DNA from 4 places in the Caballeronia sp. DA-9 genome. Region 1 is predicted to be linked to each of the others. Evidence: predicted binding sites of a transcription regulator. Region 1 holds the regulator's gene; each other region holds the start of a gene.

The links. Region 1 encodes FNR, which switches genes on or off when oxygen is low (the NO sensors DNR and NnrR bind a similar motif). Its sites were predicted from a motif close to TTGATNNNNATCAA; they were not measured.
Region 2: a site for FNR is predicted at 5,808-5,821, ahead of ACRWA7_RS09275 (universal stress protein). Genes of this name have one in related genera too.
Region 3: a site for FNR is predicted at 5,208-5,221, ahead of ACRWA7_RS34990 (fatty acid desaturase). Genes of this name have one in related genera too.
Region 4: a site for FNR is predicted at 4,424-4,437, ahead of ACRWA7_RS00425 (OmpW/AlkL family protein). Genes of this name have one in related genera too.

Annotation. Positions count from the first base shown of each region.
Region 1 covers NZ_CP195131.1:973,209-980,714, forward strand. Annotated here, with positions in the region: gene ACRWA7_RS04355 (porin) at 1-102, opposite strand, end outside; gene ACRWA7_RS04360 (helix-turn-helix domain-containing protein) at 182-1,030, opposite strand; gene ACRWA7_RS04365 (carboxymuconolactone decarboxylase family protein) at 1,150-1,701, opposite strand; gene ACRWA7_RS04370 (universal stress protein) at 1,985-2,833, shown strand; gene ACRWA7_RS04375 (universal stress protein) at 2,851-3,348, shown strand; gene ACRWA7_RS04380 (universal stress protein) at 3,345-4,193, shown strand; gene ACRWA7_RS04385 (response regulator) at 4,400-5,047, shown strand; gene fnr (fumarate/nitrate reduction transcriptional regulator Fnr) at 5,344-6,126, shown strand; gene ACRWA7_RS04395 (YoaK family protein) at 6,172-6,921, shown strand; gene ACRWA7_RS04400 (flavin reductase family protein) at 6,938-7,506, opposite strand, start outside.
Region 2 covers NZ_CP195132.1:679,715-687,220, reverse strand. Annotated here, with positions in the region: gene ACRWA7_RS09305 (serine hydrolase domain-containing protein) at 1-581, shown strand, start outside; gene ACRWA7_RS09300 (DUF190 domain-containing protein) at 836-1,183, opposite strand; gene ACRWA7_RS09295 (voltage-gated chloride channel family protein) at 1,213-2,523, opposite strand; fluoride riboswitch at 2,600-2,666, opposite strand; gene ACRWA7_RS09290 (universal stress protein) at 2,970-3,425, shown strand; gene ACRWA7_RS09285 (universal stress protein) at 3,520-4,347, opposite strand; gene ACRWA7_RS09280 (universal stress protein) at 4,344-4,850, opposite strand; gene ACRWA7_RS09275 (universal stress protein) at 4,868-5,707, opposite strand; gene ACRWA7_RS09270 (hypothetical protein) at 5,949-6,434, shown strand; gene ACRWA7_RS09265 (PHA/PHB synthase family protein) at 6,573-7,506, shown strand, end outside.
Region 3 covers NZ_CP195135.1:140,983-148,488, reverse strand. Annotated here, with positions in the region: gene ACRWA7_RS35020 (hypothetical protein) at 1-34, shown strand, start outside; gene ACRWA7_RS35015 (rod shape-determining protein) at 705-1,748, opposite strand; gene ACRWA7_RS35010 (hypothetical protein) at 2,498-2,839, opposite strand; gene ACRWA7_RS35005 (hypothetical protein) at 3,740-4,015, shown strand; gene ACRWA7_RS35000 (hypothetical protein) at 4,023-4,253, shown strand; gene ACRWA7_RS34995 (autoinducer binding domain-containing protein) at 4,278-5,018, shown strand; gene ACRWA7_RS34990 (fatty acid desaturase) at 5,230-6,036, shown strand; gene mnmH (tRNA 2-selenouridine(34) synthase MnmH) at 5,962-7,020, opposite strand; gene ACRWA7_RS34980 (hypothetical protein) at 7,418-7,506, shown strand, end outside.
Region 4 covers NZ_CP195131.1:96,186-103,691, forward strand. Annotated here, with positions in the region: gene ACRWA7_RS00415 (MFS transporter) at 68-1,384, shown strand; gene ACRWA7_RS00420 (molybdopterin cofactor-binding domain-containing protein) at 1,408-3,654, shown strand; gene ACRWA7_RS00425 (OmpW/AlkL family protein) at 3,733-4,347, opposite strand; gene ACRWA7_RS00430 (MarR family winged helix-turn-helix transcriptional regulator) at 4,521-5,027, opposite strand; gene ACRWA7_RS00435 (quinone oxidoreductase family protein) at 5,092-6,045, opposite strand; partial or broken gene ACRWA7_RS00440 (hypothetical protein) at 6,086-6,338, opposite strand; gene ACRWA7_RS00445 (AraC family transcriptional regulator) at 6,435-7,235, shown strand; gene ACRWA7_RS00450 (septal ring lytic transglycosylase RlpA family protein) at 7,303-7,506, opposite strand, start outside.

The DNA.
Region 1 (7,506 bases):
CACCGCGCCGGCAGCCGCGAGAACGAGCGGCACGCACGACAGCCCGGGTTTGAAGATGCGCAAGCAGCGAGCCGCCGCGTGGTGCCGGGGACAAAGGTTCATCGTGGTCGAAACGGGTCCGTGGCGTGGAATGCGCAACTTTAACAGCCGTGCCACGACAACCAAAAAGCAGTCGCCGCGCTCAAGCTGCGTGAACGTCGCCCGGCATTCGCAGATGAAGCGCCTCGGTTGCATCGTCCGCTGGAAACATGGATTCGATCCGCAGTTCCTCGGCGGCGACCGTTTGCGGCGTGCCAACGGTCGTGACCATGGAAAAGTAATTGAGCGTTGTACCGTCTTTCATGAAACTGATGGGGATGACGGGCATAGTGCGCGTGGCCGGTCCTGCATTGAGCATGTCGGGCGATTCCCAGCCGCTTTTCGCTCCGGGATAGGCAAGCAGATCGGCTAGCAGCTCACGGGTCTTTTCATCGACAACCCGCCCGACCGATTCGCGATGCACACGCTGGATCAGGCTCTTCGCCACCGCGTCCCAGTTCGCGATGAACGGCCGCATGCCGTTTGGATCGAACATCAGGTGCAACATGTTGCGCGGGCTCTTGCGCGCGTTCAGATCGATGAAACCGTTAAAGAAGCGCGGCGCAGCGTCGTTGGGCAAAAGCACATTCCAGTAGCGGTCCATGACGACCGCCGGAAACGGCTCGTGCTGTTTCAACATGCGCGCGAGCGCACGCGTGACGCTCTGCATCTCGTCAGCGTCCCACGCGCCTTCCGAATAAATGGGCGCGAAGCCCGCCGCAAGCAACAACGTGTTGCGCTCCCGAAGCGGAATGTCGAGCGCCTGTGCAAGGTTGATAACTGTCTGGCGGCTCGGCGCGCTCCGGCCGCTTTCAATGAAACTCACATGCCGCTGCGATACCCCGGCATCGAGCGACAGATCGAACTGGCTCCTGCCGCGCGTGCTTCGCCATTGGCGCAGCAGCGTGCCAAGTTCGGTAACGGGTTTCGTGGTGCGAGGCGAGGGCTTCATCGGAGATTCGTTCAATGCGAGACTCGGTTGAAAAGCTCGGTTAGCAAGAATACGTCCAAACCCACTGGGCATCTCGCGCATGACCCCGCGCGAGCGGGATCATGCGTGTGCTCCAGGGTTTATGCAGGAACCCAGGCCTGAGCCTTGAAGCGATCCTCGACCGGCGTGCCCGCCATGTTGGTTGTTGTTGCAGCCATGGTCGACACGCCAATGCTCGTGATCACCTCGAAGATCTGAAGCGGAGAATATCCAGCCGATGTAAACCGCTCGATGTCCTCCTCACTTACATTGCCCCGCTTCTTGATCAGCGCCTGGCTCATGCCCGAAAGCGCCGCGTATTTCGGATCGGCCGGCAATTTCCCGGCGCGAATGGCGTTGACATCGGCCTCGTCCATGCCGTCTTCGAGCGCAAAGGTGGAGTGGGCCGCGACCGTCCACGGACACTTGATGGTGACTGCGTTCGTCAGCAGCAAGGTCTGTTTCTCGCACTCGTCCAGACTTCCGCCGTGAAAACTTCCGAAGCTGCCTGCAAAGCCATTGAGCAAGACCGGGTTGGCGGCCATTGTCGCCATGACGTTCGGCAGGAAGCCGAATTTCTTGACGAGGGCCGCGAGTGTCGGCCTGGATTGTTCGGGTGCCGATTCAACTGTATGAAGAGAAAAATGATGCATTGCCAACTCCTTTGAGAGATGTAAAAACGACCGCCTTTGCGCTCTGATGCTCCGCGCCGCGCCAGGCGATGACTCTCATCTTAGGGAGCGCCCGAATATGTTCAATTACCTCCGATGTAATAAGGCAGCGGTTATCGGCGATGCCGCCGCACGCTTGTCAGCGAGAGCGTTGATCTACATCAACGGATGAACGTGGCGGGCTCATAGACTTTTTTGCAGGCACCGCCTACCGAACCGATGGCAGCGCGAAGCCCTCGGCTCACTCACCAACGGAGTTCTTCCGATGAGCTATACAAGCATCCTGGTCCAGCTCGACACGAGCTCACGTTCCCCGGCACGCCTGAGTTTTGCGTTGCGGCTTGCCCGGCAATATGGCGCACATCTCACGGGCGCGCTGTCGTGCTTCACGCCGGACCCGCGCACGTTCTACGTCATGGCAGGATATTCCGAGTACTACGAGGACCATCGCACTCTCCGCCAGGAACGCCATAACGCGCTTGAACAGGCCTTTCACGCGGAACTGGGAAATGCGGGTGTTACGGGAAGCTGGGTCGAAAGTACCGGCGATCCGACCAGTGACGTGGTACGCCTCGCCCGATGTGTGGATCTCGTCATTGCCGGCCAGGAAGATCCGAACGATCCGGAGTCGTTTATCGCCGATCACTTTCCGGAAACCCTCGTGATGGAAGCAGGCAGGCCGGTGCTCTTCTATCCGTACGCAGGCGAATTCGATACATTCGGCGCAAACGCACTGGTTGCGTGGAACGGCAGCCGCGAGGCCGTGCGCGCGGTGCATGACGCGTTACCGCTGCTGAAACGCGCCACGCGGACCACCGTGGTGACGGTCGACGAGCCCCGCGACACGACACGCGGCAACCGTATTCCCGGCGCCGACATTGCACTCGTCCTCGCCCGGCATAACGTCAAAGCGGACGTGGTCCAGCTTGACCGGATCGACCGGGCAGAGAACACGCCAGCCGGGCGACTGTTGCTTTCGCAGGCATCGCAACTGGGCGCGGATCTGATCGTGATGGGCGCTTACGGTCATTCCCGCTGGCAGGAACTGGTCATGGGCGGCGCCACGCGCAGCATGTTCCAGTCAATGACCGTGCCTGTACTGATGTCGCATTGATTACAGGAACAATACCCATGTATAAGCGAATTCTCGCGCCAGTCGATGGCAGCGAAACGTCCGCGCGCGCCCTTGACGCCGCGATCGAACTGGCGCGCGAGCACAACGCGGAGTTAAGACCGGTCTATGTGGTCGATGTCCCGCCGCTGTCATATTCCAGCGCGGCGTTCGATCCCGTGCCGGTGCGCGCCGCTTTCGTCGAGGAAGGCAAGCACGTGCTGGCCGATGCCGCCGCGAAGATGCGCCGCGGGGGCATTGAAGACAGCAAGGGCTCGACCAGCCTGATTGAAGTCGAGCCGCTTCGCGACGACATCGCGCAGCGCATCGAGCATGCCGCAGTAGATTTCGAGGCCGATCTCGTGGTGATGGGCACGCATGGACGGCGCGGCTGGCGGCGGCTCGTCCTCGGCAGCGTCGCCGAGCACTTCGTGCGCATTTCGACGCGGCCGGTGCTGCTGATCCCGCATGATTCGCCGCCGCAAAAGGAACCGGACGTCACGGGGGCAACACCGTGAGCTACAAGACCGTCCTTGTACATATAGATGACAGCCGGCGCAGTCGCACGCGGGTCGACTTCGCTGTCGATCTCGCCCTCAAGCACAATGCGCATCTGATCGGCTTGTACGTGGTCTGCCAGGACGCGCTGCGGCCCTTCCTGAACGTGGAAGAAAGCCTCAACCTCGCGGTCCAGGAGGCACAGGCGAGAGCGCGCCTTGAACGGGCGCACGACCATTTTCTCTCGGCGACCCGCCTGTCCGGTTGCACATCGGAATGGCGCGCACCCATCGGGCCGCCCGCCGATACCGCGATCCTCCACGCGCGCCACGCCGATGTGATCGTCCTTGGCCAGCCGGATCCGGCAGACCCGGCTGCGTACATTGGCAAGCATTTCCCCGAAGACCTCGTGATGAGCTGCGGGCGGCCGGCAATCCTGCTTCCGTATGCCGGCCGCATCGAACGTTTTGGCGAGACAGCGCTCATTGCGTGGGACGGCAGCCGGGCTGCGGCACGCGCGGTAGCGGACGCCCTTCCCGTTCTCCGGCTTGCGCATTCAGTGCAGATCGTGACCATCGAGCAGCCTCGCGCCACGAGCGATGAAAGCGCCAGAACGCCGGAGCGCGCCGGACACGCGCTCGCCGCCTACCTCGGGCACCACCGGGTGCGGGCCGGCGTTTTATCGATTCCGCACGTGTGGGGCGTGAGCACGGGCGCGGCCCTGCTCAATGTGCTGGCCGATACCAGCGCGGGACTTTTGGTGCTCGGAGCGTACGGACATGCGCGGTTTCAGGAACGCGTTCTCGGCGGCGTTACCCGAACTTTGTTAAAAAGTATGACCGCAGCCGTGCTAATGTCCCATTAACGAGACATTAACGTCTCATTAATGTCTCGTTAATGTCTAGTTGACGTCTCAAGAACCAGTGTTGCGCGCGTGACTCAGTATCCGTACGCAATTCTTAATGCCCGCTATTTCGCGGGCATCTTTTTTACCGTCCGCGAGCCCCGTTCGGACGGGAAAACCCGACGCGCGCAACTTTTCCCCGAACGCACTGAAGAAGATTTCCTGCAATGACCCGTGTCCTGTTAGCCGATGACCATGCGCTCGTTCGCGACGGACTGCGCCATATCCTCGACCGCGCAAGCGGCGTGGAGGTGGCGGGCGAAGCCAGCGACGGCGCCACGACCCTCGCAATGATCCGCGACACCACGGCGGACGTGCTCGTCCTCGACCTGTCCATGCCGGGGCGCAACGGCGTTGAACTGCTCAAGCAGATCAAGGACGAAAAACCGGCGCTGCGCGTGCTGGTCCTGACCATGCACGCCGAACAGCAATACGCGGTACGCGCGTTCAGAGCCGGTGCGTCGGGTTATCTGACGAAGGAAAGCGCGAGCGCCGAACTGGTCGCGGCGGTGAACAAGATTGCATCGGGCGGCGTGTACGTGAGCCTGACAATGGCCGAACGGCTTGCGCAAAGTCTGAACGAGCATGGCGACGACCTGCCGCATCATCGTCTTTCGGACCGCGAGTTCGAGGTATTCCGGCGCATCGCGGGCGGCGAAACGATCACGCAGATCGCCCAGGCGCTGTCGGTCAGCGCCAAGACCATCAGCACCTACAAGACCCGGATTCTCGACAAGATGCAGATGCCGCATGACGCAGCGCTGATTCGCTACGCCGTGCGGCACAAGCTCTTCGAAGACGACCACGAAACCTGAGCGCCACAGTCTGGCGTTCACGTTTTTTGTAGTCCATTTCCTACATGAATTCTTGAATCCCTACATTGTCTGACGCCGCTCGCTGATTTTATTTTGAGACAGAGTGGACCATACTTCCTCACTGAGCGTCGGCCGATTCCGGGGTCATCGACTCGCGTCGGCAAGCACCCCATCGATCAGCCGCTGAATCTTCTGCGCGACACACCCGTGGCGCGTACCGATGCGCGCGTTGGACACTGCACCGTATGAATTGCCGCGCAAACGCATTGATGCAAACACCACTCACGGAAGACGTCATGACTTCAGCGACTGCTTGCGCATCTTCAGTTGCGAGCCCGCCACCTTCGGCTCGCACGGCACGTCCGGCCGTTCCCGGCTTTTCGCCAAGTTCCCGCCCCGATACACGTTGCTCCGCCTGTTCGCTGCACGCCATCTGCATGCCGACGCAACTGAGCGAAGCCGAACTTGGCAGGCTCGATGCGATCATCTGCTCGACACGGCTCGTGCGGCGCGGCGAGACGCTGTACCGGACCGGCGACGCGTTCAAGAGCATCTATGCCGTACGCACCGGTTGCTTCAAGACGGTTATTGCGCATCGTGACGGACAGGAGCAGGTGACAGGTTTCCACATTGCGGGCGAGCCGTTGGGTCTCGACGGTGTTTGCTCCGACGAGCAAAACTGCGACGCGGTCGCGCTCGAGGACAGCAAGGTCTGCGTGATCCCCTTCGATCTGCTCGAAGAGCTTTGCCACGACATCAAGGCCATGCAGCAGCACGTGCACCGGATGATGAGCGGCGAGATAGTACGTGAGTCCGGGCTGATGATGATGCTTGGCACCATGACCGCCGAGCAGCGTCTCGCCACGTTCCTCATGAATCTTTCGTCGCGTATGAAAGCACGCGGTTATTCGGCGGCAGAATTCAATCTGCGCATGACCCGCGAGGAGATCGGCAGTTATCTCGGGCTGAAGCTCGAGACCGTGAGCCGGATGTTTTCGAAGCTGCAAAAGCAACGGATCGTGGATACGAACGGCAAGCAGATCCGGATTATCGATAGCGAGCGGCTCGCCGAAGTCTGATCAGCCGCGCGCAGGTCCCGGCCTGCCATGCCGATGGCGGAACACATGCCCCTGAATTACCTGCGCAGCTTCACGCGGCCCGAACGCACCGACCAGAGCAACCGGCGTCTCGGGCGTTGCCTGGCTTTCATAGCCGGCGCGGCGAATGCCGGCGGCTTTATCGCCGTCGGTCAATATACGTCCCACATGTCGGGCGTGGTGTCCGCGCTCGCCGATAACCTGTCGCTTGGCGAAACCGGTCTTGTCGTGGCCGGCCTGAGTTCGCTTCTGGCCTTCATGACCGGGGCCGCCACGTCCGCGATCATGATCAACTGGGGCCGGCGGCGCGGCGCGCAAAGCGAATACGCGTTGCCCTTGCTGCTGGAAGCCGCATTGCTGCTCTTCTTCGGCTTGCTCGGCGCCAACCTGGAACAGGACCGGATCCTGTTCGTGCCGGCGACCGTCGCGCTGCTCTGCTTTGTCATGGGCCTGCAGAACGCGATGATCACCAAAATCTCGAAGGCGGAAATCCGCACCACGCACATGACCGGGCTCGTGACGGATGTGGGTATAGAACTGGGCAAGCTCGTGTACTGGAACGCAACCAAAGATGCGCCCGGCATGAAGGCGGTGAAGGCCGACCGCGCGAAGCTCGCACTGCTGGCGTCGCTGCTCGGGATGTTTTTTATCGGCGGGATTGCGGGCGCGATGGGATTCAAATACGTGGGTTTCGTCGCAACCATTCCACTTTCCGCCATGCTTGTCATGCTGGCGGTCGTGCCGCTGGTCGACGATCTGGTCGGCCAGCGGCGCTGATTGCTTGGGCGCTGATTCAACCCAGCGTGAAACGCTCGCGCGTGCTCACGTAGTCGCTCGCACCGAACCGCCCGACCGGAAAATAATGCTGTAGCCGCACGCGCCATGTTTCAGTATCGATGAGTTCATCGCGTGCGTGCAACCTGTGAACCCGCCCGATGAAGATGTGCCGGCTCGTGGTTTCCAGCGTCTCCCACAAGGTACATTCGAATGCGACAGGTGCCTCTGCGATTCTCGGCGGCGCCACGAACGAGCTTGCAACCGGCGTCAGCCCGACTTTCTCTAGCTCGCTGACATCGGGCGGCAGGCGCTCACCACAGCGATGCATTTTCCCGGCCATCGCCTCGTCGCTCAGATGCACGACAAACTCGCGGCTGCGTGCAATGTTCACGGCCGTGTCCTTGAGCGAGCCGTCATCGAGACGGTTGATGCTGATCATCACAATGGGCGGCTCCTCGCCCATCATGTTGAACATCGAAAACGGCGCGGCGTTGATCGTGCCGGTAGCGCTCAACGTGGTGACCAGCGCGATGGGCCGCGGCACGATCAGGCTCGCCATGAGCTTGTAGCGCTGATATTCCGTAA
Region 2 (7,506 bases), on a different replicon from region 1:
TTCCAAATATTGTCCGCGAAACAGCTCCGCTGCGCACGTATTTCAACCCCGGCGAGCGATTCAGCTACGGCAGCAGCGCATTTGCGTGGCTTCAGCGCGCGATGGAGGCCGTAAGCGCACGCCCGCTGGAAACGTTGGCACGAGAGCGCATATTCGAGCCGTTGGGCATGCATCATTCGAGCCTGGAATGGCAGGAGCGCTTCGCGGTCAACCACGCGCAGGGCCACGAGTGGGAAGGCCAGCCGGTACCCAAGCGTCGCGTGCAAACGGCGCAGGCATCATGGTCGCTCCTCACGACGGCATCCGACTACATCAGCTTTATTCAGCATGTACTGGCTCGCCGGGGCTTGGCATCCGCAACTCATGATCAATGGTTTTTGCCACGCATCAATACGCGACAAGGCGACGATGCCGAAGACCTTATCGGTCACAACCCGCCTGATCTGAACATAGCGTGGGGGTTGGGCTGGGGCCTGGAGCCCTTCCAGGGTTGCTTCTTTTCACTGGGGAAACAGCCCGGGTTTCCGGGCGTTCGTTCTCGCCAACCGTGCAACGCAGGATGCGGTCGTCTGGTTCGCTAATTCCGCCCAAGGCTTGAGACTGGTCCATGCGGTCGTACCGCAAACCGTTCCCGGCGAGCATCCTGCCATTGAATGGCTTCGGATCGGTAACTTCTGATGCATCGTCAACGGTTGAACTGCTGAATTCACCAGCGCGGACAGTAGCCAAGCCGTGGCTTGTATTACCAGCACCGCTAATGCCAGCAGCGTGAACATCCCTGTCAGCCGCGGCGTGGTCGGTGATTTTATTTCGACTCGGCCTCCGCGGCCGTTGATCAAGCCCCGTGTCCCGGCAATTCGCATGGCAGCAAAATCGCCCGGACATTGTCGAGCCCCTTGCCATGGGTGCGCCAGAAATCACGCACTTTGGCATCCAGGTCAATGAGTTCTATGCAATGCGGGAAACGGTGATGCGCAATCTCGATGTGTTCGTGATGCAGGCGGTCTCCTTTCAAATATCCCGCATGGACGCGATGCAGGAGTGCCTGCTCGATCCCAGCTTCCTTCGCATGGCGAAGTAATTGCGAGGCAAGGCTCGGTCGCGATACGCGATGCCAGAGGCGTGTCGGACGAGCCCTTTCGGAATGGTGAAAATAAAGGCGAAGCGAAATCAGTTGAGTCATGACGTTGAGCAGTAAGGTCTTCGAAGCGTTCAGGGTTGTGCGGCGACAGTCGCGGCCTTGCGGCGTGCGCGGCGCCAGGCCGGGATGTCTGCCAGTCGCATGCCGGCTGGAATGAGCGGATGTTTTGCGTGGCCGACCCGTTGCGCGCGGTAGATTCCCGTGTGACCAGAGAAGAGGTAGCTGACCACGCACGCGAGAGCCGCATACACGCCAATCTGAGGGCCAAAGAGTTCGATTGCCATTACCGTCGACGCGATCGGGGTGTTCGCCGCGCCAGCGAACACGGCGACAAAGCCAAGCCCCGCAAGCACAGGTATGGGCAACGCGAGGATGTGACCCAGCGCGTTGCCAAGTGTTGCGCCGATATAGAAAAGCGGAGTCACCTCGCCACCCTTGAAACCTGACGCAAGCGTGACCACGGTGAAACCGAATTTGCCGGCAAAGTCATAGACCGGCAACGGACCGTTGAAGGCCTGCACGATGGTCGGTATCCCGAGACCCAGGTACTGCGGAACGTTCAGAACGGTAGCGAGGATCGCGACCACCGCGCCGCCAAGGACAGGCCGGAAGGGCGCATAGGATATCTTGCGTTTGATTAGGGCGGACAACGCATGCGTCGAGTCGGCAAAGAGCATCCCCACAACACCGAATGCAATACCGGCGATGGTCGCCGATCCAAACCCGAGAACCGTGACAGGCGGCACGAAAGGGATCGCATACATCGTGTGGTGAATACCCCAGAGACGGCATACGGCGTCTGCCACGACTGAAGCCGCGAGACACGCGAGCAACGCGTCATAGCGCAGGCGGCCGATCGCAAGCACCTCGAGGCCGAAGATCGCGCCCGCGAGAGGCGTGCCGAACACCGACGAAAAGCCCGCCGCGATGCCGGCCATCAGCAAAATCCGGCGGTCCTCGCGACCCAGATCGAAGAGATGCGTGACCCGGTCGGCCAGCGCACCGCCCATCTGGACCGCAGTGCCCTCGCGGCCCGCGGAGCCGCCGAACAAGTGCGTGACCACAGTGGCCACCAGCACGAGCGGCGCCATGCGCTTTGGCACGATCTTCTGCGGATCGTGAATCTCGTCGATCAGCAGGTTGTTGCCACCTTCGACGCTCTTGCCAATGCGGTGATAGATCCAGCCGGTAAGGAACCCCGCAACCGGCAGTAACCAAATGAGCCATGGATGATCCAGCCGCGTATTAGTGGTACGGTCCAGTGCAAAGAGAAAAAGCGCGGACGCAGACCCGGCGAGGGCGCCCAGCACGGAGGAAAGCAGCAGCCAGCGCGCGAGATACGGCATCATGGCTATCTGTTCGACAGACTTGAGACGTTTCATGATTTTCAGGTTCGAAAGAACATCAAACCTGGGCGACAGGGCGTCGCACGGACGGCCTACGACCTCCTGCACCCAGGAACTCGTAGGCATCATCAGCCGAAGGATCGGCGGTTGTTTGGAGGAATGCCATCTCCAGAACCGCGGATTTTACGGATAAAATTTGCGCAACGCAACACCGATGTACGCAGTTCTTTGTGCTCGCGTCCTGTCCGCCAAGTTCCTCAATTGAAGACCCGAGAGTCGGAAAACTTACCCGCAGCTACGCACGGAATCCATGAATTTCCGATCCGGGAACAACCCGGCATGGCGGCAAATCCTTGACACCCGATGCGCCAAAGTCCAGCAAGCTCCTGTGTCCCTGCGCCGATCGCACCGCTTGATATGAGTCAAATGATGTCCGGCCCTATGCGCAGACACTAAAGCGCATGACATCGGGGGATCTTGCCGTGTACAAACGAATTCTCGCGGCCCTAGACGGCAGCCGCAGCGCACATCGGGCGCTGGAAGAAGCGCTTAGGCTCGCGCGGGCCAGCGAAGCGACGTTGATGGTGGCGACCGTTCCCATCATCGATTCGTCCCGGGGAATCACCGAAACGAACGCCATCGATGAAGCCGCGCAAAAAGCCGCGTGGCAACGTCTCGATCACGCGCGCCAGTTGTGCAAGCTCCACAAGGTCCCTGCGCGCATCTGGGTCATCGACGCCCACGGCGCGAGCGTGCCGGCCGCAATCATGCAGGCGGCGCTGACGGCCGGAGCGGACCTGATTGCCATGGGCACGCACGGGCACAGGATCGCGCGCCAGCATCTGCTTGGCAGTGTCGCGGAAACGATCCTGCGTTCGAGTCACGTTCCGGTGCTCATGGTTCGCGACAATTCTTCCGGTGACGCGTGCGAGCACTAGCCGCGCGAACGCATAAAAAGCGCCCGGCTTGCGGGCGCTTCGGAGCGTGCCTGTCGGACGGGATAATCGAACGATCGCATAAGCCCTTTGGCAATCAATGCGACATGAACACCGGCGTGGTCATGCTTTCCAGCATCGTCCGGGTGACGCCGCCAAGCACGATTTCCCGGACCCTCGCGTGACCATAAGCTCCGAGCACCAGCAGGTCCGAGTGAGTATCGGTCAACGCGTTGAGAAGCGTCGCGCCCGTGCTGACGCCCGACACGCGGGGCAAGGTCAGGACACCTGCGCGAACCCGATGTCTTTCGAGGTACGCGGCGAGCTCCATGCCCGTCGCGACGGTCTCATGGTTGTGCTGCTCGACAACCGCAATTTCCACGAAATTCGCAAGCCGGAGGAAGGGAAGGGCGTCGGCTACCGCGCGCGCGGCGGCCGGGCCGCCATCCCACGCAATCAGCACCGTTCCGGCGAAGCGCTCCGTATTTCCAGCGTACGGCAGCAGGATCATTGGCCGGCCGCTTTCCAGTAGCACATCGTCCGGAAAATTCCTCGCGATATAAGCGGCCGGATCGGCCGGATCCCGCTGCCCGTAAATCAGGAGGTCGGCATGCCGTGCGTGCAGGATCGCGGTCTCCACAGCAGGCCCGGGCGGCGCGCGCCATTCCGAGGCGATTCCCGCGCGGCGCGCCGCCTCCGTGAAGTAATCGCGTGCGCGGGCCAGCCGTTGCGCAGCCTGCTTCTCATTGGTCGCGAGGTCCAGGCTTTCGTCCGGCCTGAACATCGGACGCAGGAGGTCCTGGCATACGATATAAAGCCCGATCAGGTGCGCATTGTGTTTGCGGGCAAGTTCGACGGCGAAGTCAACTCGCGCGTCGCTGCAAAGGCTGTCGTCGATATGAACGAGCATGGTTGCGTAGTTCATAGCCATGCTCCGGCAATGTCTGGCGCGCTCAGGATGTGCGGCGCCTTTTGCTCGCCGGCGTGCGAGGGGACGAGCAGCACGGGGCAACTGGACATGCGCAGGAACCGTTCGGCGACGCTGCCAAGCACGAGCCGCCGCCAGCCGCGGCGTCCATGCGTGCCCATTACCACGAGGTCGGCGTTGAACGCCTTGGCCGCACGGCTTATTTGCTGTGTGATGTCGTCGCCGACAGGATCGACTTCCAGCACTTGAGGCGAGCCCTGCACGCTCTCGCCTTGCATCCTGGCAACGGCCTCTGCAATCACGCGAGCACCTTCTCTCACGAAAACATCGCGCGCGTGCGACGGATCGGAAGCGGGGTCGGCGTACAGGGTCGGTGGCACGTCGATCACATAGACAGGCTTCAGCTCGGCGTGGTTTTCGCGCGCCAGCAACAGCGCGGCGTCCAATGCGCGAGCCGATGTCTCGCTGCCGTCGATTGGCACAAGGATGTGTTTGTACATGAGTGGTCTCCTCGAATTCAGTGCGACATCAGGACCGGTACCGTCATGGAAGCCAGCATGGTGCGCGTTGCACCGCCCATCACCAGTTCTCTCCACCGGGCGTGGCCGTAGGCGCCCATCACCAAGAGATCCGCACCAAGGTCGGTCGAGCGCGAGAGCAGGACGTCGCCGGCCGGCACGTCGTCGATGCCATCCAGATCCAGGACATCGGCTTGCACGCCGTGCCGCGCCAGCACCAGCGCAATATCGGCGCCGGGAAGCCGCTCGCCGGGGAGTTCATCCTTCAGTCCATTGAGCGTCACGATGGTGGTCTTTTTTGCGCGCTTGAGCAGCGGCAGGGCGTCATGAACCGCGCGGGTCGCTTCGCGGCTGCCGTTCCAGGCAACCATTACGTTCGTGCCGAACGTCGTGAACACGCCCGTGTACGGAATGAGTATCACCGGCCGGCCAGCAGACATCACAAGCGTTTCAGGAAAATGATCCGAGATGAACGACTCGGGATCGTTCGGATCATCCTGGCCCGCGATCACGAGGTCGGCACAGCGGGCAACGCGCGGGACGAAGTCGTTCGCGTATTCGTGCGAGTCGATCCATTGACCGGACAAGTTGGCCCGTACCAGTTCTGCGTGAAACAAGCGCTCGAGCGCGCCATGCCGTTCGTCACGCAGCTTGCGGTGCGCTTCGTAGTAGTAGGCCGAGCCTTCCATCACGCGGAACGACTTTGGATCGGGCGTGAAGATGGCGAACACGCCGGTGACGTGCGCATCGAACTGTCTGGCGAGCCGCAACGCATATTCGAGGCGCGAATGGGCACGCCCGCTTGTATCGAGTTGGACAACGATACTTTTATAGCTCATGGCAAGGGCTCCGTTGATGGATCGCTCGGAAGACGGGCACTGGAATCGATCCGCCCGCGAGGTCATGAGACCCAGTCTATGGGGCGACGCTTTCCGTGGATTGACGTAGATCAAACGTGCGAGACGGCGTTCGAGCCGCTACTTGAGTTGACCCAGGTCAAGGATCGGCCGGCTGTCGCGCATACATTTAAGCCGACAGCCGGCGCGCGAGCGCGCCCTACACATGCAGGAGGAATTGGCCATGTCCGCGCCTTTAATCGATCCGTTTGATCTTGGCAGGAACAACCTTCGTTTCGCATTGCACTTGCTGACAGTGGCCGGGGAATACCGGCAGCAGATGTGCGGACTGGAGGAAAAGCGCATCGAACGCGATCTGGACGCCATACACCGGGAACGGGACGCGCTTGCCAATGCAAAAGATATCAGCGAGCTGGCTTCGGCTTCACAGGATGCCTTGCGGAACTATCTTCAGAAAACGGCGAACCTTTGGCAGGAAGCGGCGGGCGTCACCATGCGTAATCAGGGCGCGTGGGGCGAAGCCGTTTCCGATGCAATCAGAAACTGGCAATCGATGTGGACCGCCGGCTTTCAGCGGCCATCCTCCGGTTTAACCACGGCGCCGGTCTGGCTGGGCGGTTTCGGCGCGGCGTTTCCTAATGTGCGAACCAGTCCACCGGGCGCTCAGCCGGCTGCCGCCGCGCCGGTATCGGATCGTCATGCGGCTTGAGCGCGTTGCAGCCATGACCCGCGCGGCCGGATGCCGGGCTTCCCGCACCAGTGATCCGCTTGTCCTCCGGCAAGACGCCTGCGACCGATGCGGATGCACGCGCGGCAGCCCCGAGTGGCATGTACATACCGTGAGCCGATGAAACGCGATCCCATTACGACGACGTACGACAAACCGCCAGCATTCGTGGCCGATTGTTCCCGAGCGCCGGACAGCCGCGAGTCTCTCGACCGTGCGGCCCATGCCGCGCTCGCGCGGCTGAGTGGCGGCTTGTCGCCCGCTGCCTTGTGCCTGGCCGTGTTCGACTGGGCGCAGCACTTTGCGCTGGCCCCGGGCAAATGGATCGAGCTCACGGCGCAGCTTGCGCAGGACAACACGACCGCGCCGCTTCCGGTTTCCGGCGATCCGCGCTTTGCTGCCGCTTCGTGGAATGGCTGGCCCTATTGCGTCTGGCGCGACGGTTTTCTCCGCTTGCAGCAATGGTGTGAAAGCGCAACGACTGGCGTGAGAGGCGTCGAGCGCCATCACGAAGACGTCGTGCGCTTCGGGCTCAGGCAGATGCTGGACGCGCTCTCGCCAAGCAATTTCGTGTTGACCAATCCGGCGGTGATCGAGGAAACCCTTCGAACCGGCGGAGCCAATTTCGTGGCGGGCAGTCAACACTGGATCGAGGACCTGACCGCGATGCTGGCCCGCGCGCCGGGCAAGCGCCAGCCCGGCGCGCAGGCCTTCATGCCTGGGCGCGACGTCGCCATCACGCCGGGCAAGGTGGTGTATCGAAACGATCTGTGCGAGTTGATCCAGTACTCGCCGTCCACTGACACGGTTGCCCGCGAGCCTGTCTTCATCGTGCCTTCGTGGATCATGAAGTACTACATTCTCGACCTGAGCCCGCACGATTCACTGGTTCGTTATCTGGTCTCGGAAGGATTTACGGTGTTCATGATTTCGTGGAGAAATCCGGGCCCGGAAGATCGCGATCTCGCGCTGAACGACTATTTATCGCGCGGCGTGCTCGACGCCTTGGCCGAAGTCCGAAAGCGCTGCGACGCCACGCCGGTGCATGCGGTCG
Region 3 (7,506 bases), on a different replicon from region 1:
GTTGGAACTGTTACGGCAAGCCGTATTGCTTTGACCTGATTCGATATGGCACTTGATCTCACCGGTCGAACGTTTGGCAGGCTCACCGCGATAGCCCGCGAGGACGGCTCTCGTTGGCGGTTCAAGTGCGCATGTGGCGTCGAAAAAGTGCTCGAGGCTCGTAGCGTAAGGTACCGCAAGACTCTGTCATGCGGCTGCTTGCGCCAAATCGACATTGCGCCTGGCCATCGCTTTGGCCGCCTCACTGCGTCCCACTACGTGAACCACGGCAAGAACGGCGCGCGCTGGCTTTTCCAGTGCGACTGCGGATCCGTGAAGATTATCGCGTCCAGCTACGTAAGGAGTGGCCTGCGAGCTTCCTGCGGATGCCGCGCTCCGGCCACGGTCGTCAAGACAACCGAACCAAGCGCAGTTGTTTGGCCGTTCCCAAAATGGCCTATGACGCACAGCGGCCGAACTGGTCAAGATCGGCCAGCCTCCGAAAAGCCCGACTAATCGCTATGGATAAGGGCCGTTCATCACAGACGATTCCGTTGAAAACCATGCTCAGAACCACGCGCTTATCAGCGTCTTCGCGCGAGCGGTCTGGATTTTCATCGATGGGCACGACACTGAGAATTTGTCTGAGCGGCGGGTTGCCGGCCCTTGCGGACGCTATTCGTGAGTTCGCCGAATAGCGTCCGCAAGAAATTGCAGCGCCGTCTTCAATCGTAGGAAAAGACGCTACCGAATTTGTCTATACGCTCGAGCGCCATACCCGAGCCGCGCACGACGCAGGTCAAAGGGGATTCGGCGACGAGCACCGGCAAACCAGTCTCTTCAGCAAGCAGGCGGTCGAGATCACGCAGTAGCGCACCGCCGCCCGCGAGCATAATGCCGCGCTCGGCAATATCGGCGCCCAGCTCAGGCGGCGTCTGTTCGAGGGCGATCTTAACCGCCGATACGATCTGGTTGAGCGGATCGGTAAGCGCTTCGAGGATTTCATTGCTGGAAACCGTGAAGCTGCGCGGTATGCCTTCGGACATGTTGCGCCCTCTCACTTCGATTTCCTTGACCTCCGAACCAGGAAACGCGGAGCCTATCGCTTTCTTGATGGCTTCGGCAGTTTGTTCACCGATCAGCATGCCGTAATTGCGACGGATATAGTTGACAATCGCGTCGTCGAATTTATCGCCGCCCACGCGCACGGAACCCTTGTACACAATACCGCCGAGCGAAATGACGCCCACTTCGGTGGTGCCTCCGCCGATATCAACCACCATCGACCCGGTCGCCTCGGAAACAGGTAACCCGGCGCCAGTGGCTGCGGCCATTGGTTCTTCGATCAAGTAGACCTTCGAAGCACCGGCGCTTTGTGCGGCTTCCCGGATTGCGCGTCGTTCGACTTGAGTGGACCCACATGGAACGCAGACAACAATGCGTGGCGACGGCGCAAACATGCGCGCTTCATGCGCCATGCGGATGAAGCGTTTGATCATTTGCTCGGTAATGCTGAAGTCAGCGATCACACCATCCTTCATCGGTCGGATCGCTTCAATGTTGCCTGGCACCTTGCCGAGCATCTGCTTGGCTTCCTTGCCCACCGCCAGAATGGTTTTTTTGCCATTTCGGCCGCCTTCTTGACGAATCGACACAACCGAGGGTTCGTCGAGAACGATACCCTTGCCCCGCATGTAAATCAGTGTGTTTGAAGTACCGAGATCAATCGCCAGGTCGTTGGAAAAATAACTACGCAGAAAACCGAACATTCAAAATCCTGTCTTGCTGGCTGCCTAACGCTTGGCTCACCATGTGCGACCAATCGGCGGTCGAGAACGCAGAGGGTAGCAGTTCCGGGGGACGAGGGTTACGAGGTCCACGCTGTTATCGATGAGGATGTGCAGGCGTGGAACTGACGTCGGCCTGAGTCGTCGATGAGTTGGGGCAAGAAATAGCAAGTCCGCAAAAGATCCGCCGTACATTCAGCGACCCGCCGGCTCTGGCAGAGGTGCGGGTAAGAAACGAATGTCACATGCAATGGCCTTGCGGTATTGCTGCGACAGCCTTCCCGTCTTCAACCAATTGTTCTTCCGTGAAGGCTTTTGCTACGCAAACCCGAGCAGCCCGCAACGGGGCAGGAGGCAAGGCGGGCGCGTTGCTCCGTGGATTGCAGGCACCGTCAGTCGAGCGAGGTGAGCTTCTTGGTGACGATGCATCGCGTCAGGCAGATCTAACGGTCGCGCTTGAAGCAAACAGAACAAATACGGGCGAGGCACCACGAAGCTCGGAGCAGTCGAGCAGCGTCGGACGCGGCATATGCACGGGACCGAAGCAGTCCCTGTTGAACAACCTGATCAGCCCGCGCTTCCGCGTACTCTAAAGGAAATTCCCGCCCGAAGAGTTTCCCGCCTATTTGCAATACGCTTCTCAAGCTATTAGACCAATCACCAGTGCTGCGATCGCTGCGAAGGGCAATGCCAATGGTGGCCACAACAAATCCAAGGGCGTGTGGACCGCTTTAATCCTTTTCATGCTGTTTTGCGGTAAGCCCGGCAAACCATTGTGCATATGGCGTGTTTTTAGCCATATGCCGATTCAAGTCCGGTGCATCGTCCGACCACCAGACGGGACCGCGCTCCCCGAGTTCATTTTTTATCAAGTCAATTCGCTGCCGCGCTTTTTCGCGACGGACGCTGTCGCCAACACGCATTGCTGCGCCCTTTTCTCGGCGGGCTCGCATCAGTTCACTGACCAACTTTTCTTTTAGTTCGGAAGGTAAGGACGGGTTCGTACATCGCCAGAGACGCCCTTTGACAACGAAGTATCGACCGTCTGGAGTAGTGGGTTTGGCTGCGTTCACAGCTTTTCGGCCAGTAAGTCTTGAAGCAGGTTCGCTACCTGGAGACCTGCGCGCCGGAGACCGACATTTCTCCGCTGTTTCAATGAGCTTGTCTCGCAATTATAGGGCGATCATCCGCTGGCTATTTGGCATAGTGTATCGTCACAGTTTTTTCAGCCACGATCATGGGGACATCCGTTTCTGCGGTCCCGCTATTGAAATCCACTGGACGTTTTGAGGGTGCATCACTATGCTCGCGTCGAACATGGCTCTTACCCTACCTGTCGCCTACCTCCCAGATGAAATGCCGAATGGAGCACGCTCATCGGCGACAAAAAATTCGTTTTCGCAGAAGCGTCGAACCGACCAATTGCTTCGATGGACAGCGCTCCTCGTACACATTTAGCAACACCTGTAACGAAACGTAAGTCGAGCGTGCGTTAGCCCACACAGTAGGTGTTAGTTGCCTACTACTATGCGCCTGCTGACCAACAAAAAGCGCCCGACCACAAAACCAATAGGCAGAAAGAAAAGGTCAGTTACGAGAGGTATAATACCAAGGCGGTAACGGGGGTTCCCGCCTTGGTTTGAAGGCCCGACTTTGTCGGGCCTTTTTCCTCAGCGAGCGCCGCGTCTGCTGGCACCTCGACCTGTGCTTCGGTCATCATCAGGACGCGAAGTTATACCCGATACCAAAAATGCGCGACTTGCGTGCATGCTTCGGCGCGAAAAAAAACACTCAGGTAACCTAAATATTACGTCGCTGCCAATTGGAAAAAAGCTTCTCCAATCGCAGAGTTGGCGCGACCGCTGCGTCGGGCAAAGGATTCAGCGGCCAACACGTATCTCGATCTCACGCTACCATATTCGTTAGACAGCAACCGTAGCACGGTTGTTTTATTACCTTGTCCTTTCGAAAACATGAACGAAATCGAACACCGGGGTTTTGTTTGCCCGCGATGCAGCATCCCGATGGCAGATGGATGGGAAGTGCTTGCCGAGGGTGAAGTGCATCATATTACTTGCCAATTTTGCCGCACGAAATTCGAAGCGTTGCTCGTCGAATGCAATGCGTGTGGCTCCGACGAGTTTGTATCGAGCCTTACAGATATCGATCAAGAGAGCGTCGTTTGTTCGAAGTGCGGACATCACAACCATCGCGGCGAGGTCGATGATGGCGAAGACTCTGGCATTTGAACGATCCGTGAACGTCGACACCGAACAGGTGACGTTGAAGCTTTTCAAGGTATCTCGTGGATATTCGCTGGAACGCCGCATCATCGAGAAAGATGACGCGTCATCGGTCCAGGTCTTGCTAATCAGCAAGCTTGACGAATTTGACGTTTTTGCAAATGCCGACCCGTACAAAAGTCAGATTGCGCCTTTTTACAATGAGATACGACGCAAACTTACGGATGATGGTTTAAAGCAATAACTGGTAATCGAAGGAGACTGAGGCATGGAATCGACCCAATCCGAAGCATCAGTTTTGAAGTATTTTGACCAAATCATATCTGCGCATGACGAGTCCGACGTGGCGCATTGTGTGAGGGCGATCGTCTCGACGTTGGGTGCTGAGTCGTATGTCTTCGTCTCAATGAATCCAGCCGAGTCCCCTGAAAGCCGTGCCTCACACCGGTTTCTAATAGGATGTCGGCCCGAGTGGTGCCAACTGTACAACGCTAACAAGTGGTTCATGACGGATCCGTTCTTGGATTACTCAGTCAGCAATACAGAACCTATCTTCGGTTCCCAAGTGGAGGTAACGACTCAAGGGCAGAAGGATATGCTTACCTCAGCTCACGAACATGGCTTCCGCAGCGGATTCGTTGTGCCGGTACACGCGAGCGACAAGGGGCGAATCGGTGTGCTTTACCTGGGGTCTGACAAGACTGAGGCGGAAGGCGAAAAGATCTTCTCCGTGAGTCGCATGTATTTTCGTGCACTTGCCGTGGAGCTGCTTGATTGGTCTATTCGCGTAGCTAAGCGCGAAATCATGGAGTCTCGCTCGATCACGGGTAAAGACCTGCAAGTCGTCAGCTACCTAAAAGACGGCTTCACGGCCGAGGATATCGCAAGGGAGATGGATGTCTCGGTGCAGACGATCTACGGCAACTACAAGAAAATCAAAGACAAGGTTGGTGCTTCCCACATATCCGAGGTAGTCAAATTCGCGGAAGTCAATGGACTGCTCGTTTAGTCCAAGACGGAGCTTCTGGCTCTCGCTGAGCCTCCCTTTGTCAGGCGCCGTGCTATTTGCTGCCGGTTATGCGTGGATGTTTGTAGCGATTGCGCTAGTTTTGGTGCCACTTCTCGACGCATGTATTGGCCGAGGCCCACCTTTGAGTGCAGTTCCAATCGAGAGGTTGTCCGAGCGCCAAATCCCTTGTTGGTTTGCATTAAGCTGGACGATGGCGCTTGCAATCGCAGCTCGCGAAGCGACAACTGCAGGCCCGGTCGAATTTGTTGGTTTGGTTGTCTCCAGCGGAGTGCTAAGTGCCACCGCTATGGCCCATCTGCACGAGTTGACCCATCGAACCGAACGGCTCTGGCGCGGCGTTAGCGACATTGCTTTTACGGTCGCTGGCTACCCTCACTACAGGTTCGCGCATGAATTACACCACGACCATCTCGGCGACCCGTTGTTTGGGTCCACTGCTTCCGTGGGCACGTCATCATGGGCTCACGTGGTCCGGTCGTATCTCAGCGCGCTGAGGGCTTCGCTGAATCCAACATCGTATCGAGATCGCTCCATCCCTCGGCGCCTGTATGCAAATATCTCGATCGCCCTTCTGCTGGTGATCTTGCCGCTAACGCTGCAAGCTTGGCGGCTGTCATTGTTCGTGTTTGGTTACGCGACAATTAGCGTCTTCATCGTCGAGACTGTAGGTTACATGCAGCACTACGGCTTTGACCACCAAAGCCAACACGACGCTATCCACTCCTGGGATGTTGATTTTTGGCTGTCCAATTGCCTGTTGGTCAACAACGGATACCATGGGGCACACCACGAAAACGGACGGTCGCCGTACACTCAACTGCGTCCAACCCGAGCCGCCTTACCGGGGGGTTATTTCCACATGCTTTGGCTGAGCCTTGTGCCGCCGGCTTGGTTCTCCGTCATGGATAGACGCGTCAACGTCCTAAACAAGCGACGGCGCCGACAACTGGTCACCCTTCGCGAGCAGTCCCTCCGCGACCGCGGCAAGATAGTCTGAGTCGAGAGAATCCAAGTGTATTGCAGTCGTCTCCCCGGTCTTGCCGTAGTTCTTGTTTGTTGACCGCGTGTAAGCGGGATCGTAGTGATCAACCATGATGCTCTCGAAAAGCGCGTCCATTTCCCTACGCTCAGCGAGTTCCTTCCATCTGTCGATCGTGACCCCTCCTACCAGCGGTTTCAGGTAGGTTAGTTTTTCGATCAGCCCAACAGGGTCTTCTGCAAAATGTGGATATTCTCGGTGCCACATCGCAACACGCTCTGACATCGGTGTGTGCACGATAAACAAACGGGAGCGATGCATCGCCTCGAATAATGAAGTTGGCAACTGTACCTGACCGATCTTCTTGCTCTCGCTTTCGATCCAGATAGGCTTCGCTAGGTCAAACCGACTTATTTCGTCGAGCAGAAGCGTGTCAAAGTACTTCTGACTGGGTTGGGGATGCCCGGGGATGCCGCCAATTATGGAACCTCTGTGTGAAGCGAGCGCTTCGAGATCCAGCATCTGGGCTCCCGCCTTTCGCAGCGCGTGAAGCAGACTCGTCTTTCCGCATCCAGTCGGACCAGAAAGCACATTAAAAGTCATTTTGGTAGGCACTTGCGCAAGTGTTTCTCTCACCCAGTTCCGATAGCCCTTCCACCCTCTAGGTAACCGTTCTACCTTGTAGCCAATTGTCTCCAGCGCATCTGTCCAAAGCTTGCTCCGTTTCCCGCCGCGAAAACAGTACACAAGGATGGTCGCTCGCTTGCTTGTCTGGAAAAACGGAAGCTCCAAATGACGAGCAATGTTTTTAAGCGAGTATGCGACCCCGATCTGATAAGCCCGCATCGGGTCAGTCCGATGAGTGGTCCCGACCTCAGCGTATTCTTCATCGAATACCACGGGGAGGTTAATAGCTCCCGGCACGTGGTCTTCCTTGAATTCCCGCGGGCTCCTTGCGTCGATGATCAAATCGAAGCCCGTCAACGTTTGCAAGTCATACATAGTTCGTTCCGCCACCATAACATCTGAAGTAAGTCAATACTAAGCGCACCTGCACCGTTACTAATCAAGGTCGGGCTACCATAAGACAAGACAGGCGGGTCACTCGCAAACGCCGTCCTCCGCGAGAGAGCAGTCTGCAATCGTACCGCAAGAGATGCGTGCGGATCGCAAGGGATCGTTTGCAGACTTCCACCCTACGTGGCATCGCGTTACGAAGCGACACACCTTCAACAAATAAATCTGTTGAATCAAATCCATAAACGTGTTCCCATGTATAACAAATCATATCAAACGTTAAACACTCGATGCATTTCGTGAGATTGGTAGGTTGAATCATGGAAAACTAAGCTGTCTCGTGGCATTACTCCTTGCTGTACGAACGATTGCAAGGGATCAAATGCACACGCTGACGAAACGGGACCTCGCGGTCCTCGACGGAGCCCAACCTGAATACGAGGTGTTTTTGGTGGAGACCAGCGAGAGCGA
Region 4 (7,506 bases), 510 kb from region 1:
CTGTTCTGACCTGTTACAGCACCTTATTTACAGCACCTTATTTACAGCGATTCCCAGGAGACACCTCATGTCGACCCCGATCACGGACACTGCGCGCGGCACGCTGCACACCGACGCCCAGGCGGAACGCGAGCTATACCGAAAGCTCACGTGGCGGCTCATTCCGTTCTTTTGCCTGTGTTATTTCTCGGCCTACCTGGACCGCGTGAACGTGGGCCTCGCGAAGTTGCAGATGCTCGATGCGCTGCATTTCAGCGACACCGTCTATGGACTTGGCGCGGGCCTCTTTTTTGTCGGCTACATTCTTTTCGAAGTACCGAGCAACCTGGTCTTGCAGAAGGTCGGCGCGAAGCTCTGGATTGCACGGATCATGGTCACGTGGGGCATTCTTTCCGGCCTCACGATGTTCGTCAAAACGCCCGGCCAGTTCTACGTCCTGCGCTTCATGCTGGGCGTGGCCGAAGCTGGGTTCCTGCCCGGCGTGCTGCTGTATCTGACGAACTGGTTCCCCGACGCACGGCGCAGCAAGATCATCGCGCTCTTCATGATGGGGTTGCCGCTGTCGAGCTTGATCGGAGGCCCGTTGTCGGGCTGGATCCTGACCTTCTTCGACGGCATGCACGGCTGGCAAGGATGGCAATGGTTGTTCGGGCTGGAAGCGTTGCCGTCCATTGTATTGGGCGCGCTGGTGTTCTTCTATCTGCCGAACACGGTGGAATCCGCCAGGTTCCTCGATCACGATGAGCGCCAGCGCCTGAAGCACGATCTCTCGCAGGAATCGCATGCGGGCAAGCGTCACAGGCTGCGTGACGCATTCACGGACCCCAAGGTATGGGCACTCGGACTGATCGATCTGTGTGTACTGCTGGGCACGTATGCCATCAGCTTCTGGCTCCCGAGCATCATCCGTGATTCGGGCGTCAAGAGTGCGCTGGAAATCGGCATGCTGACCGCCATTCCAAATGCGCTCGCCGTGGTCATGATGCTGGTGACGGGCGCGAGTTCGGACAAGTATCGCGAACGCCGCTGGCATATCGTCGTACCGTTTGCATGCACGGCGTTTGGCCTGATTGCCAGCACGTTCTTCAGCGGCAGCACAGCCATAACGGTGATCCTGTTGTCGATTGCGAATGCAGGCGTTGCCGCTGCCATGCCTGTGGTGTGGGCGCTGCCCTCCACGTTCCTGCGCGGCACCGCGGCCGCGGCAGGCATTGCGTTCGCGTGTTCGATTGCGAATCTCGGCGGCTTTGCAAGCACCTACGTACTCGGCTGGATGAAGGACGCAACGCACAGCATGAGCGCTGGCTTGATCACGTTCGGCTTCCTGATGCTCGCCGGATGTCTCTTGGCGTTGGCGATGCCCAAGAGTATTGTTAATCGATAAGCGCATTTTCAGGAAAACGCGTCATGCCAAATGCAGGAGCGCCTACCCGAGGTGAACTGCTCGCCCGCAACGGCTGCCTGAGCATTGTCAGGCAGCCGGCGGCGCCGGTAAAACCCGCTCCCGGACAACCGGGCAGCGGATCTTCCTACGTTCAGGACACGCCGGAAATCTTCGTCGCAGTGCTGGACGACGGGCGAATTTTCGCGTTCAACGGTCACGTGGATCTGGGAACGGGCATACGCACGTCGCTCGGGCAGATCGTGGCGGAAGAACTCGACGTGGCCGCAGCGCGCGTGCAAATGATCCTGGGCGATTCGACGGAAGTGCCCAACCAGGGGCCGACCATCGCGAGCGCGACGATCCAGATTTCGGCGGTGCCGCTGCGCTTCGCTGCAGCCCAGGCGCGGCTTGCGCTGATCGGGATCGCGGCACAAACGTGGGGCCTGAGCGCGGACCTGCTCCGCACCGGCGACGGCTGCGTGATCGCGCCGGACAACACCCGGCTCACATTCGGCGCGCTGCTTGAAGGGCGCCGCGTGACGCTTGCGCTCGACAACACCGTCGCGGTGAAAGACCCGTCGGCGTATCGCATTGTCGGGCGTTCGGCGCCGCGCGTCGATCTGCCCGCCAAGGCAACTGGCGCGCTCACCTTCGTGCACGACATGCGCGTGCCCGGCATGCTGCACGGGCGCGTCGTGCGGCCGCCGTATGCGGGGCACGATTGCGGCGAGTTCATCGGCAAGATGCTGCTCGACGTGGATCGTGCGTCGGTGGAAGCGTTGCCGGGCGTGCGGGGTGTCGTCGCGATCGGCGATTTTGTCGGCGTAGTCGCCGAGCGCGAGGAGCAGGCCATCCGCGCCGCCCGCGCGCTGCGTGTCACATGGCGCGCGTTGCCTCCGCTGCCTTCTCTGGATGATCCGGCCAGGGCCATATCGAGCGCGCCCGCCAGGCGGCGTTTGCTGCTGGAAGAAGGCGACGTGGAATCGGTCCGAGGTCAGGTCAATACCACTACGCTCGCACGCACCTACGTCTGGCCGTACCAGATGCATGGGTCCATAGGACCATCGTGCGCGCTGGCGGACTATCGCGATGACCACATCACCGTGTGGTCGGGAACACAGAATCCGCTGAGCTTGCGCTACGACCTGTCGGTTCTCGTGGACCGCGCGGAAAGCGATATCGATATCGTGCGCATGGAAGCCGCCGGATGCTACGGCCGCAATTGCGCCGACGACGTCTCCGGCGACGCGCTGCTGCTTTCCCGCGCTATGCATTGCCCGGTACGCGTGCAGCTAACGCGTGCCGATGAACATCAATGGGAACCCAAGGGAACGGCGCAAGTGGTGGACGTGACCGGCACGGTGTCGGACATGGGCGAGACGCTGGGTTATGAATTCGCGTCGCGTTATCCGTCCAACGATGCACCGCTGCTCGCGCTGCTGCTCACGGGCGCAACGCCTGCCGAACCTCGCGTTTTCGAAATGGGCGACCGCACGGCGGTTTCGCCCTACACGTTCAAGCATCGGCGCTTCGTGTGCAACGACATGGCGCCGCTCGTGCGCGCGTCGTGGTTCAGAGGGGTATCGGCGCTGCCGAACTCGTTTGCGCACGATGTGTTTATCGATGAACTCGCGTTCGAGGCCGGCGCTGATCCGCTCGAATTCAGGCTGCGTCATCTGGAGGACGAACGCGCGCGGGAGTTGCTGGAGGCAGTCGCCACGCGTGCCGGCTGGCAGCGCCGCGTCACGCGCAACGACCCGGACGCGCGCGTGCTGCAAGGACACGGCGTGGCGTACGCGCGCTATGTACACAGCCGCTTTCCGGGTTTTGGCGCGGCGTGGTCGGCGTGGATCGTGGATCTGGAAGTCGACCGTGTGACCGGCGAGATTCGCCTGAAGCGCGTGACCGTTGGACAGGATACCGGCACGGTGGTCAATCCGGATGGCGTGCGTCATCAGATTCACGGCAACGTCATCCAGACGCTCAGCCGTACTCTGAAAGAGCGTGTTCGCTTTACCGATGGTCTTGTCGCGAGCCGCGAATGGGGCAGTTATCCGATCCTGACGTTTCCGGAATTACCCGCTGTCGATGTCGTGCAGATGGAACGTCAAGGCGAACCGCCGCTGGGTTCGGGTGAATCGGCTTCGCTGCCGGGCCCGGCGGCAATCGCCAATGCATTGTTCGATGCCACCGGCGTCAGGTTCCGGGAAGCGCCGTTCACCGCCGACGTGGTGCGTGCGACGCTGCAGGCGGCGATGACGGCGGTTTAGAAACACGGCGTTGCAGGGCGCCGCCCTCGTTCCGAGTCCCATGTTCCGTCAACGCCGGCCCGAATTTCCAGCCTCGGACTAGAAGCGCATCCCCACGCCGATACCCACCACCAGCGGATCGATCTTCAGCGAACCGAGCGACGTGTCTCCCGCGGAGGCACTCGTGCGCATCCAGATCTTCTTGATATCGGCATTCACGAACAGATTGCGCGCGACCTGCACGTCAACGCCGGCCTGAAGCGCGGGGCCAAAGCTCGAGTTCTTGATGGAGACCGGCGTATCTCCGGCGTGCAGGCCGTTGTTGTAGAAGAGCGTGTAGTTCAAGCCCGCACCGACATAAGGACGCACCTTGCCCGCGGCATTGAAATAATATTGAAGCAGCAGCGTGGGCGGCAACACGTTCACCCCGCCGAGCGCGCCCGTGTTGGATGTCACCTGGTGGCGTGAGGTCGCGAGGATGAGCTCGACCCCAATACTCGGGCGCACCATATAAACAAAATCAAGTTCAGGGACGATGGCGTTATTGACGCCCGTCCCAATAGCGCCCAGCGTTCCGCCCGCCGAAACATCAGGCTGAATGCTGATCGCCCTGACGCGCGCGAGAATGTCGCCCTGATCCGCATGAACAGACGAACTTGCCGTTGCCAAAACAGCGCAGGCAAATGCGATTGCGATGGATATGTTCTTCTTCAAAATTCACCCCGTTTCTTGGTCCGGCGTCGAATGAAATCGCCATAACAAGATTTTCTATGGAGGTGGATTTTGTCGTTTGATATGGATCAGCGAATGTATTACGGGCTGCGAACTTCGTTGAGCATGTCTATAAAAACCCACAGGCTCGTGCAGACAGCACACCGGTCTTCCCGCTAATTCTCCTCTGCTCGCGTCATCGCCTTCAGCAAATAGACGATTGCCACACGCTCGGCCGGATTCAGTCCGCCGAATGTCTGCTCGCTGACCTGCTTGGCGAAGGGAATGCTTTGATCGATCAACGCGAGGCCTTCAGGCGTGGTGCGAACGATAAGCTTGCGGCCATCGAGCGGATCAGGCGAGACCACGATCAGCGAGCGCGCCTTGAGCCGCTCGACCACGCCGCGGATGGTCGCCTGATCGATTGCGGTCGCTTTCACAATGTCGTTGAGCGAGCAGGATTGCTGCTCCTTCACCGCGCACAATGTCACGAACTGCGCGGCGGTCAGGTCCGAATCCGGAATGGCCGCCTGGAAAATGGCGACGTGGCGCTGATACGCGCGCCGCAGCAGATGGCCGATCTGCTCGGAGAAGTGATACTCGTCAACGCCGGGAATGACGGGCGAAGCGGGAACGGCTGCATCGGCGCGAACAACCGGAGCGGAAAGGGATTTTTTAGCCATGCGGCAATTGTAGCGTACACGTTATACCTCCGGCGATGCACCGCGCAGCGATCAATCGTCGCGGTCAAGGTATGAAAACCGTGCGGCGCAAGCTGTCCGCGTTGTCCCAATGCGCGCCGAGATCCGCCAGAGGCACGGCGTGGGTCGCGATCTGCAATCCAGCGGGTGCGGCTGCTTCGAATACGCCCAGCATGGCATTTAGAAGACGCGGCAGCGGAACGCTGCCAATTCCGCTGCCGAGCAGGGTGATCGCCGCCGCGCGCAGGACGGCGGACGGCAACGGGATCTCCGCGCCGCCAATCGAACCGATCTGGATGAAGCGCACCGGATGATCGTCAGGCGAGGCTTTCGCCGCCGCAATCAGCAGCGACCGGGCGCTCGCGCCCCACAAGTAATCCAGCACGACATCCACGCCTTCGCGAAACTGCGATTCGAATGCTCCGTTCAGCGCGCCCTCGTCCTGCGCCAGTGAAATCGTCACATCCGCGCCGGCCGACTTCAACGATGCCAGCGCATCCGTGCGCCGGCCCGTAGCGATGATCTTCCGCGCGCCAAGCCACTTCGCGACCTGCACGGCGAGGCGGCCGGAACTGCCCGTTGCACCGTTCACGAGCACGGTTTCTCCCTTCACGAATCTAGCCCGTTCCACCAGCGCCGCCCAGGACGACATGCCCGGAATCGCAATCGCCGCGGCCGTGACGTCATCTATTCCATCGGGCAAGAGAACGCAATTCGCTTCCGGCGCGATGCTGTATTCGGCCATCGAACCGAACGGGTCTTGCGGCTTGAAGAAATAAACGCGGCGCCCGTCTTCCAGACGCCCGGTGCCATCGACGCCCGCAACAAACGGAAATTTCCCCACCGACGAATAGTGCGACCCCGATGCCTTGGACCGCGTGACGTGACTGAGCGCGGACGCGGTGACTTCAATCAGCCGATGACCCGCTATGGGAACAGGTTTATCGAAATCGGCGTAAGCGGGACCAGTTCCTGGCACTTTGACGACTGCAGCTTTCATGGCGTTTCCCTCAATATGTGATGTTTGACTGATGCGCAGGTCAATGTGCATCGACCCAATTGCGCAGCGCGGTATCGCGAATGTCCAGTACATCGAACAATCCGACGGCGCGCAGCGCGGGCAATGCTTCGAGCATGTCGGTCTCGGCTTCGGCGCGGGCGCTTGCGGATGTTTCCGTATTTGTCCAGACACGCGCATTCGCGAGAAATGCCGCGACGGTGCCTTTGCGGATCGTCGTACCCGCCAATGTCGGCTTGATTGATGTGGTCAGGAAGGATGTCTTCGGCTCGCATTATGATCGCCTCCGGTGCAGTAGGAATGAAGCCAGTTTAGGCGTGCGAAAGCGGCCAGTCTCCGGTATAAATGCCAATCGATACCGCGTTTCAGCCATGACCTCCTATTTGATCCGACCGGACCTCGTGACCTCGCCCGACGGTCCGTTCCTTGCCGCGGCCGAACTGACGCAGGCCGAGGCGCGCGAGACGCCGCCGCACAGCCACGCGCGCGGACAACTCATGGGCGCGTTGAGCGGACTGATGTCGGTCGGCCTCGACAATCAGCACTGGGTCGTCCCCGCCGTCCATGCAATCTGGATTCCGCCGCACTGCGTTCATTCAGTGCGCTCGTACGGGCCGTTTTCCGGCTGGAGCGTTTTTATCACCGAGCCGCGATGCGCGAACTTGCCGGGCGCGCCCCGTGCAATCAGGACCACGGCGTTGCTGCGCGAAGCCGTGAGACGTGCCGCGACGTGGCCGGGCGCCGAACTCGATCAGACGCAGGCGCGCATCGCGGAAGTGGTCATCGACGAACTGCGGGCATCGAAAGAAGAATCGCTGGCGCTGCCGCGCCCCGAAGATCCGCGGCTCATCCGGATCACGGACGCGCTGGCGGCTGATCTGTCGGATAACCGCCGTCTCGAGGAATGGGCGGCGTGGGCGGGTCTCGCACCGCGCACGCTGAGCCGCCGTTTTTTGGCGGAGACCGGCTTGAGCTTCGCGCAATGGCGTCAGCAAGCGCGCTTGCTTCGCGCACTGGAACTCGTGGCGGACGGGGTCGCGGTGACCACAATCGCGCTTGAACTCGGCTACGAGAATGTCAGCGCGTTTATCGATATGTTTCGCCGGACGCTCGGGACAACGCCCGGGCGGTATCTTGCGGCGGAAGAAACGAACGATAATGCGGGCGCTTGAACTGTCCGCTTGTTGCAAGTCAGTTGCGCCCGCCCAAAGCCTCACAAAGCCGGTGGCGTGGCGCATTCTATTGTTGGGTTTGCGCGGCGCCGGCACCCGGCTTCACGCTGCCATCGGCTTGCGGGACTTCCACGGGCTTGACTTCGACCGGCGCGGTGCCGTTCTCTTTCAACCCGAGCTTGTCGGCGGTCTTGGGCGATACGTCGACTATCCGATCCTTCACATAAGGGCCGCGATCCCTGATTTCGACCACTTCGTTCTTGCCGTTTTC